One region of the Bacillus sp. LR--39 genome, then DNA from elsewhere that is predicted to be linked to it. Evidence: riboswitches for the same ligand, from Rfam matches in the RefSeq annotation. Region 1 holds a riboswitch; each other region holds the start of a gene.
The links. A riboswitch is a leader RNA that binds a small molecule or an ion and turns the genes downstream of it on or off. The one in region 1 is predicted to bind S-adenosylmethionine.
Positions count from the first base shown of each region.

Region 2: it holds a riboswitch for S-adenosylmethionine, as region 1 does, so the genes downstream of both, metE (5-methyltetrahydropteroyltriglutamate--homocysteine S-methyltransferase) here and ACWHAR_RS06525 (phosphoadenylyl-sulfate reductase) in region 1, are expected to answer to the same signal.
Region 3: it holds a riboswitch for S-adenosylmethionine, as region 1 does, so the genes downstream of both, metN (methionine ABC transporter ATP-binding protein MetN) here and ACWHAR_RS06525 (phosphoadenylyl-sulfate reductase) in region 1, are expected to answer to the same signal.

Region 1 covers NZ_JBSIOT010000001.1:1,366,637-1,369,891, reverse strand. Annotated here, with positions in the region: gene ACWHAR_RS06540 (dihydroorotate dehydrogenase) at 1-318, shown strand, start outside; gene pyrF (orotidine-5'-phosphate decarboxylase) at 287-1,006, shown strand; gene pyrE (orotate phosphoribosyltransferase) at 1,003-1,635, shown strand; SAM riboswitch class I at 1,737-1,841, shown strand; gene ACWHAR_RS06525 (phosphoadenylyl-sulfate reductase) at 1,969-2,670, shown strand; gene ACWHAR_RS06520 (inorganic phosphate transporter) at 2,683-3,255, shown strand, end outside.
Region 2 covers NZ_JBSIOT010000001.1:1,640,181-1,643,435, forward strand. Annotated here, with positions in the region: gene ACWHAR_RS07695 (S8 family peptidase) at 1-952, shown strand, start outside; SAM riboswitch class I at 1,092-1,246, shown strand; gene metE (5-methyltetrahydropteroyltriglutamate--homocysteine S-methyltransferase) at 1,330-3,255, shown strand, end outside.
Region 3 covers NZ_JBSIOT010000002.1:830,310-833,564, forward strand. Annotated here, with positions in the region: gene ACWHAR_RS13940 (YusG family protein) at 1-98, shown strand, start outside; gene ACWHAR_RS13945 (toprim domain-containing protein) at 168-533, shown strand; gene ACWHAR_RS13950 (thioredoxin family protein) at 536-856, shown strand; gene ACWHAR_RS13955 (SCP2 sterol-binding domain-containing protein) at 953-1,303, shown strand; SAM riboswitch class I at 1,415-1,521, shown strand; gene metN (methionine ABC transporter ATP-binding protein MetN) at 1,627-2,652, shown strand; gene ACWHAR_RS13965 (methionine ABC transporter permease) at 2,645-3,255, shown strand, end outside.

The DNA of each region.
Region 1 (3,255 bases):
GCAAATAAAACGGGCGGACTGTCAGGCCCGGCGATCAAACCGGTCGCCATCCGGATGGTATACGAAGTCAGCCAGGCCGTTCAAATTCCGATTATCGGGATGGGCGGCGTTCAGACCGCAGAGGATGCATTAGAATTTCTTCTTGCGGGAGCAAGTGCGGTTGCCGTCGGCACGGCAAACTTCGTCAATCCGTTCGTCTGCCCGGAAATCATAGAACAGCTTCCCCGTGTGCTGCGCCAACACGGCTTTCAATCTGTAAGTGAATGCATCGGAAGGAGCTGGAAACATGAAAAACAACCTGCCCATCATCGCGCTTGATTTTGCATCAGGGGAAGAGACTTTAACGTTTTTAGACTTGTTTGAAAAGGAAAGGCTTTTTGTCAAAACGGGGATGGAACTTTTTTATCAGGAAGGCCCCGCCATCATTCACCAATTAAAAGAACGGAACTGTGATATATTTTTAGATTTAAAGCTTCATGATATCCCGACTACGGTCAATAAAGCGATGAAGCGGCTGGCCGGCCTCGGCGTTGATCTCGTCAATGTGCATGCAGCAGGGGGCGCACGCATGATGCGCGCGGCCCTTGAGGGGCTTGAAGAAGGCACGCCGGCAGGCAGAAAACGCCCGTCTTTAATCGCGGTGACGCAGCTGACCAGCACTTCAGAGCAGGTGGCGAAGGAAGAGCTTCTGCTGCATAAGCCGCTGTTAGAAACGGTTGTGCATTACGGCAAAATGGCGGAAGAGTGCGGGCTGGACGGAGTGGTATGTTCGGTACATGAAACAAAAGCCATTTATGAAGCGGTCCGGCCTTCATTTCTGACAGTCACGCCGGGCATCCGCACGGCCAGTGACGCAGCTGACGATCAAGTCCGGACGGCGACTCCGTCATTTGCGAAAGAAAACGGTTCGTCAGCGATCGTCGTGGGCCGCTCAATTACAAAAGCGGAAAACCCCGTTGAAGCATATGAAGCAATTAAACTGGAATGGGAGGGCGTTCGCCGATGAAACAGGCTATCGCAAAACATCTATTACACATTGAAGCTGTCTTTTTACGCCCGAATGAGCCGTTTACGTGGGCGAGCGGCATTTTATCACCGATCTATTGTGACAACCGTCTGACATTGTCGTATCCAAAAGTGAGAAATGATGTGGCGGACGGGCTCGGCAAACTGCTGAAAGAGCATTTCCCCGAGGCGGAGATGATCGCGGGCACTGCAACGGCGGGCATTCCGCATGCTGCGCTTCTAGCAGACCGTACAGGCGCGCCGATGTGCTACGTCAGAAGCAAACCGAAAGCGCACGGCAAAGGAAATCAAATAGAAGGCGCCATTAAGAAAGGACAAAAAACAGTCGTGATTGAAGACTTGATTTCTACCGGGGGCAGCGTGCTTGAAGCTGCGGCGGCCCTTCAAAGAGAGGGCGCGGAAGTCCTCGGCGTCATTTCCATTTTTACATACGGACTGCCGAAAGCAAAAGAAGCCTTTAAAAAAGCGGGTCTTCCTTATTACTCGTTAACGGATTATGACACGCTGATTGAAGTCGCGCTTGCAAACGGAACGATACATTCAGATGACATTGAAAAACTGAAATCATGGAAACAGAATCCCGAGTCAAAAGATTGGTTTAAAAAATAATGACAATAAAAACAGGCCTCAGGGCCTGTTTTATTATTCCTATCAAAAAACTCGGGTTGACTTCTGTTAGAATTGTGCTAAAATTTAGTACAAATCTAAAAAGCTTATCAAGAGCGGCTGAGGGACTGGACCGATGACGCCCGGCAACCTGCGTGTCATGCAAGGTGCCGCATCCAGAAAAATGCACAGCATTTTGAAGATAAGGGCTATACCGGGTCACTGTCTTTCATTCCGCTGGATTGAAAGTTTTTTATATGAAAAAAAGATTGAGGGATAAGACAACCGGCAGAAAGCAACAGCTGTTTGATTGTCTCCGGGAGGAGGAAAGGAAAAATGCTAACGTATGACACATGGGAAGAGCCGGCGATTACATTTCCGGAAGACGATTCCTATAAAGGCGCGCTGTCCGTTTTAAAATGGGCATACGGCCACTACGGAGACCAGCTTGTTTACGCGTGCAGCTTCGGGATTGAAGGCATCGTCCTGATCGATTTAATTTCTAAAGTAAAGAAAGACGCGGAAATCGTGTTTCTCGATACGGGTCTTCACTTTAAAGAAACATATGAAACGATCGAAAAAGTGAAAGAACGTTATCCGGGGCTGAACATTATCCTGAAAAAGCCAAGCCTTACTCTTGAAGAACAAGCCGAGGCTCACGGAGATAAACTGTGGGAAAGAGAACCGAACCAGTGCTGCTACATCAGAAAAATTCTGCCGTTAAGAGAAGCGCTCGCGGGGCATCCGGCATGGCTGTCCGGTCTTCGCCGGGATCAAGGGCCGAGCCGGGCGAATACGAATTTCCTGAATAAAGACGACAAGTTTCAATCGATTAAAGTATGCCCGCTGATCCATTGGACATGGAAAGACATCTGGAGATATACTTCCAAGCATGAGCTGGATTACAATATCCTCCATGATCAGGGGTATCCGAGCATCGGCTGTGAACCGTGCACTTCACCTGCGTTTACCGCGGAAGATTTGCGGAGCGGCAGATGGAACGGCATGGCGAAAACAGAATGCGGACTGCATGAATAAAGGAGCTGCACGATGGAATTAGCCGCTATTTTATTCTGCCTGTTTTTTGCCATGAATATCGGAGCCAGCGGAGCCGCGGCTTCAATGGGAGTCGCTTACGGGTCCGGCGCCGTTAAAAAGAAAACGTATGCGCTGATCATCTGCGCGGCCGGAGTCCTGTCAGGGGCGGTTATCGGCGGCGGTGAAGTCGTTAAGACGATCAGCGGCGGAATCATTCCCGAACAAACCATTACGCTCACCATTGTCTGCATTATTATCGGATCGGCGGCGCTATCGTTATTCACGGCGAATGTGCTGGGCATTCCGCTGTCGACGAGTGAGGTCACTGTCGGGGCGATTGTCGGTGTCGGCGTCGCGTACAAAGTATTGTTTTTACAGCATCTTTTGGTCATCGTGAGTTTTTGGGTGCTCGTACCGTTTGTCGCGTTCTGTTTCACGTTTCTCGTCTCGAAGGTATTCAGTTCTCTGAATATTCGAGTCATTTCGAATCGGAAACAGAAGATTTTAGGGATTGTGCTGCTGATTGCGGGGTTTTGGGAAGCTTTTTCAGCCGGAATGAACAATGTCGCAAATGCGGTGGGCCCT
Region 2 (3,255 bases), 270 kb from region 1:
TGAAATGCATTTGATTCCTTATGTCACGGATGAACAGATCATGGATGTGAACGAGCTTCCTGAGGGGATTAAAGTGATTAAGGCGCCAGAGTTGTGGGCAAAAGGGTTTAAAGGCAAGGATATTAAAATCGCGGTGCTTGACACAGGCTGCGACATCAATCATCCTGATTTGAAAGACCGGATTGTCGGCGGGAAAAACTTCACCGATGATGACGGAGGCAAAGAAGACGCGATTTCCGATTATAACGGACACGGGACACACGTTTCCGGAACGATTGCCGCCAATGATTCAAACGGCGGAATTTCGGGTGTCGCGCCGGAAGCAAGCCTTTTAATCGTTAAAGTTCTCGGCGGTCAAAACGGCAGCGGCAAATACGAATGGATCATTAACGGCATCAACTACGCCGTTGAACAAAAGGCCGATATCATTTCCATGTCACTCGGCGGGCCAAGCGATGTGCCTGAATTGAAAGAAGCCGTCACAAATGCGGTAAAAAGCGGTGTTCTGGTCGTTTGCGCAGCAGGAAACGAAGGCGACGGAGACGAGCGTACAGAGGAACTGTCGTATCCGGCCGCTTACAACGAAGTGATCGCAGTCGGATCAGTCTCAATCGCCCGTAAATCGTCTGAATTTTCAAACGCAAATAAAGAGATTGACCTGGTGGCTCCGGGAGAAAATATTCTCTCCACCCTTCCCAACCATAAATACGGGAAGCTGACGGGCACTTCAATGGCCGCCCCGCATGTGAGCGGAGCACTTGCCTTAATAAAAGGGCTTGAACAGGACGCGTTTCAGCGGACGCTTTCTGAGGCTGAAGTCTACGCCCAGCTCGTGCGGCGGACCCTTCCTTTGGACATCTCCAAAACATTGGCCGGGAACGGATTTCTGTATTTAGACGCGCCTGAAGTGCTGATGGAAAGAGCCGAACAGGCCCAGCTGCTGTCTTTCTGATATTTTTCTCGTATAATGATTAATCAGCTTGTCATATCACCAATTTTTAAATTGTGAGATTTTCTATTGACAGTGATCTGAATAAGCTGATAAGATAACCAACAAATGATGTAACTTTTCAAAAAAATTGAAATATTTTCTCTTATCGAGAGTTGGGCGAGGGATTGGCCTTTTGACCCCAACAGCAACCGACCGTAATTCCATTGTGAAATGGGGCGCGTGATTTTTGCGCCGAGACGACTGTCTCATAAGGCACGGTGCTAATTCCATCAGACGTGATCTGAGAGATAAGAGAGGCTTGCATTTTGAAGTTAAAGCCTCTTTCTCTCATGAGAAAGAGGCTTTTTTGTTACATCTCACTTAAAGGAGGAAACTTAATGACAACAATCAAAACTTCGAACCTCGGTTTTCCGAGAATCGGCTTGAACAGAGAATGGAAAAAAGCGCTTGAGGCTTATTGGAAAGGTAACACTGATAAAGAAACGTTTCTTAAAGAGCTTGACGGTTTATTCTTATCAGCTGTCAAAACACAGCTTGACCAACATATCGATATCGTGCCGGTCTCTGATTTCACCCATTATGACCATGTGCTTGATACAGCCGTCAGCTTTAACTGGATTCCGGAAAGATTCCGCAGCATCACGGATCCCGTTGATACATACTTTGCGATTGCCCGCGGTGTAAAAGACGCCGTTTCCAGTGAAATGACGAAATGGTTCAATACCAACTACCATTACATCGTTCCTGAATATGACGAAAGCATTGAATTCCGTCTGACGAGAAACAAACAGCTTGACGACTACCGCCGGATCAAAGAAGAATTCGGAGCGGAAACAAAACCTGTCATCGTCGGTCCGTACACATTCGTCACACTTGCGAAAGGATACGAAGAATCAGAAGCGAAAGCGATTCAAAAGCGCCTTGTTCCTCTTTATGTGCAGCTGCTGAAAGAGCTTGAAGCAGAAGGCGTCAAATGGGTTCAGATTGATGAGCCTGCCCTTGTGACAGCTTCTTCTGAAGATGTCCGCGCCGCCAAAGACCTCTATGAGGCGATCACAAAAGAGCTTTCAGGACTGAATGTCCTCCTGCAGACATACTTCGATTCGGTTGATGCATATGAAGAACTCGTTTCTTATCCTGTACAGGGAATCGGGCTTGACTTCGTACATGATAAAGGCAGAAACCTTGAGCAGCTGAAAAAGCACGGCTTCCCGAAAGATAAAGTACTGGCAGCCGGTGTGGTCGACGGCCGGAACATTTGGAAAATCGATGTTGAAGAACGCCTTGACGCGGCTTCGGATATCCTCAGCCACGCTGATGTTGAGGAGTTATGGATTCAGCCTTCAAGCAGCCTTCTGCACGTGCCGGTGGCGAAACACCCTGACGAGCATCTTGAAAAGGATTTGCTGAACGGCCTGTCATACGCTAAAGAAAAACTGGCGGAACTCGGCGTCTTAAAAGAAGGGCTTCTGTCCGGAAAAGCGGCCGTCAGTGAGCAGATCGAAGAATCAAAAGCGGCACTTAAGGCTTTAAAAGCATTCGCAACAGGAGCGAACTCAGCTCAAAAAGAAGAGCTGAATCAGCTGACGGAAAAAGATTTCTCCCGTCCGGCAATCTTTGAAGAACGATTGGCGCTGCAGAATGAATCACTCGGTCTCCCCCTTCTGCCGACGACGACAATCGGAAGCTTCCCTCAATCTGCCGAGGTGCGGAGCGCACGGCAAAAATGGCGCAAAAAAGATTGGACTGATGAACAGTACCAAGCCTTTATTAATGCGGAAACGAAGCGCTGGGTTGACATTCAGGAAGAAATCGGCTTAGACGTGCTCGTTCACGGAGAATTTGAGCGGACGGACATGGTCGAATACTTCGGTGAAAAACTGGCCGGATTCGCCTTTACGAAATATGCATGGGTGCAGTCTTACGGTTCACGCTGCGTACGTCCGCCTGTCATTTTCGGAGATGTCGAATTTATCGAACCGATGACGGTAAAAGATACGGTCTACGCCCAATCGCTGACGGAAAAACACATGAAAGGCATGCTGACGGGACCTGTCACCATCTTAAACTGGTCATTCCCGCGTGTGGATATTTCAAGAAAAGAAATCGCCTTCCAGATCGGGCTTGCCCTCAGAAAAGAAGTAAAAGCGCTTGAAGATGCCGGTATTCAGATTATCCAAGTGGATGAACCCGCGCTCCGCGAAGGACTGCCGTTAAAAACGCAGGATTGGGATGAATATTTAACTTGGGCCGCAGAAGCATTCCGGTTAACGACGTCTTCTGTGCAAAATGAGACGCAGATT
Region 3 (3,255 bases), on a different contig from region 1:
TTTCATTTGAAAATCAAAAATTTTATAAAACAGCCGATGTCATAAACGGCAGCGATCCGAAATATGTCGATTGCGATTATGAGAGTGGCTGGTGTTAACAGTTGGCGGTGAATTTCACTGCCTTCTTTTTCAATCTGACGCTAAAACAATCGGCAGGTGACGCGCTTATGTACAACGGAGATGAAAAGGTCATTATCGTAGAAGGAAAATCTGATAAAATCAAAGTCAGGGAAGTGCTCATCGAACCCGCAGAAATCGTCTGTACAAACGGGACGATCGGCCAAACCGAACTGGAAGATTTGGCGGACCGCCTGTTTGACAGAGACGTCTATATTTTAACGGACGCAGATGACTCCGGAGAAAAATTAAGAAAACAGCTGAAACGGGAGCTTCCCGAAGCGCGCCATATTTATATAGACAGAACATACAGGCAAGTCGAGTCGTGCCCAGGCCATCATCTCGCATCTGTGCTGATCAGAGCCGGCTTTGATGCTGACACTGTATTTTTGAAAAAGAACGACCTGAGGTGGTAAACATGAAAGAACTCCAAGAAAATGAACTCGAATCGATTCAGGATGACGTTTATCTCCTGTATTTGTACACCCCGTTTTGCGGCACATGCCAGCTGGCGTCCAAAATGCTTACTGTCGTCGAAGAAATGCTGCCCGGCGCCGCCTTCTATAAAAACAACGTGAATTATTCCCCCGCATTCGCCAAAGCCTATCAGATTGAAAGCGTTCCGTGCTTTTTGCTGTTTAAAGGCGGAGAGCTTGTTGAGAAAGGATACGCCTTCCGCTCCGTTTCCTATTTATATGAGCTGATTAAACAAAAAACATCGCAAACGTTCCCGATGTGACAATATTTACAGGAAAATGTCGTGCGGTTTATAAAGGGTTCTGTCCGTTAAAAAGAGAAAGTGTATGTATGGCCATTAAAACGGGAGGTTATACGAGTGGAGAAAATAGAAGTTTCAGAGAATGACGGACAGCATCTGTTTTTGAAACCGCTATTAAACGCCTCAACGCTGCTGATTACATTCCAAGGAGAAACAGAAGCCTTAACGGTCTCAATTAACGGACAGGGAGAAATGAGAAAAACGTCGGTTTCAAAGGAAAAATCTAATTTGACCTTTTACGGAAACCAGACGGAAATCATCCATCTCCTGCATGGTGATGTCTCTTTGCAAAAGCTTATCCAAAGCGGAAAACTCAAAGTGAAAGGATCATTCAGAGCTCTGCTGAAGCTGGAGGCCATCCTCTGGCTGACAAACGGATTTTTTCAGGCGATCAGTAAACGGCCTTAAACTGCCAATCTACTATGTGACAATAGCTTCCAATATTTATTTTATTGACTTTTTATCATTCGCCGTGCTATTCTACAGTAAGAATTTCCGGACGAAAATACGATATGTTTTCTCTTATCAAGAGAGGTGGAGGGAAGTGCCCTATGAAGCCCGGCAACCATCAACAATGTTGAAATGGTGCCAATTCACTCGAAGCGGTCTGCTTTGGAAGATGAGAGAAAGGCCTTTTTCAATAAGCCTTTCTGCTCATTTTTGCAGAAAGGCTTTTCTTTTGCGGAGAAACCCGGAAGATTTCTTAGAATAGTGTAAGGCGGGTGATTGCTTTGATCCATCTTCAAAATGTTTCAAAAATTTACAAAGCGAAGCATGGGGATGTCAATGCTGTCCAAGATGTCACTCTTGATATCAAAAAGGGCGAAATATTTGGAATTATAGGATATAGCGGAGCTGGTAAAAGTTCCTTAATCCGTCTCCTGAACGGCCTTGAAAAGCCGACGTCGGGAACCGTGGAAGTCGCGGGGACGGAATTAAATAAAGTAAGCAGCCGCGGACTGAGAAAAGCGCGCCAGGAAATCAGCATGATCTTCCAGCATTTTAACCTTCTGTGGTCGCGCACCGTCCGGGAGAACATTATGTTCCCGCTGGAAATCGCCGGCGTGAAAAAAAGCGAACGGGTCCGCCGCGCTGATGAATTGATTAAACTGGTCGGATTAGAGGGGAAAGAAAAGTCTTATCCGTCGCAGCTGAGCGGCGGTCAAAAGCAGCGTGTCGGCATCGCCCGGGCGCTCGCCAATAATCCGAAAGTCCTTCTGTGCGATGAAGCGACATCAGCGCTTGATCCGCAGACGACCGATTCAATTTTGGATCTTTTATCCGATATAAATGACAGACTCGGTCTGACGATCGTGCTCATTACCCATGAAATGCACGTCATCCGAAAAATCTGCAACAGAGTCGCCGTCATGGAAAACGGGAAAGTCGTTGAAGAAGGCGAAGTACTCCAAGTTTTCAGAAACCCGCGCGAACCGATGACCAAGCGTTTCGTTCAGCAGGTGACAGAACCGGAGGAGACGAAAGAAACCATCCAGCATTTTCTGCAGGAAACAGCGACAGGAAAAACGATTCAGCTTTCATTTGTCGGGCAGGCAGCTGAGCAGCCCCTCATTACGGAAATGATCCGAAACTTTGATGTGGACGTCAATATTCTGCAGGGGAAAATTTCACAGACGAAGGACGGAGCCTACGGTTCTTTATTCATTCATATTGACGGTCAGGAAAAAGAAGTAGAAAACGTGATCCGGTTCATCAAAGACAAACAGGTAGAAGCAGAGGTGATCACAAATGTTTGAAAAATGGTTCCCGAACGTTGATATAACCGAGCTGTGGACGGCCACATACGAGACCCTTTATATGACGGTCATTGCTTTAGTTTTTTCATTTATCATCGGAGCGATTCTCGGTCTTCTGCTCTTTTTAACGGGCAAGGGAAGCTTATGGGAAAATAAAATCATTAACACCGTGATTGCGGCGGTCGTTAATATTTTCAGGTCTATTCCGTTTCTTATTTTAATTATTCTGCTTCTCGGTTTTACTAAGTTTTTAGTCAGATCGATTTTAGGGCCGAACGCCGCATTGCCGGCGCTGATTATCGGCTCCGCGCCGTTTTATGCCCGACTTGTTGAAATCGCGCTGCGGGAAGTCAATAAAGGAGTCATCGAAGCTGCCAGATCAATGGGAGCAAAGACACCGACAATTATCTTCAAAGTGCTGATTCCTGAATCAATGCCTGCGTTAATTTCAGGTATCACCGTTACGGCCATCGCCCTGATCGGATCTACCGCCATTGCCGGCGCCATCGGTTCAGGCGGACTCGGAAACCTTGCATATGTAGAAGGCTACCAGTCCAATAATACGGATGTAACGTTTGTAGCGACAGTATTTATACTCATCAT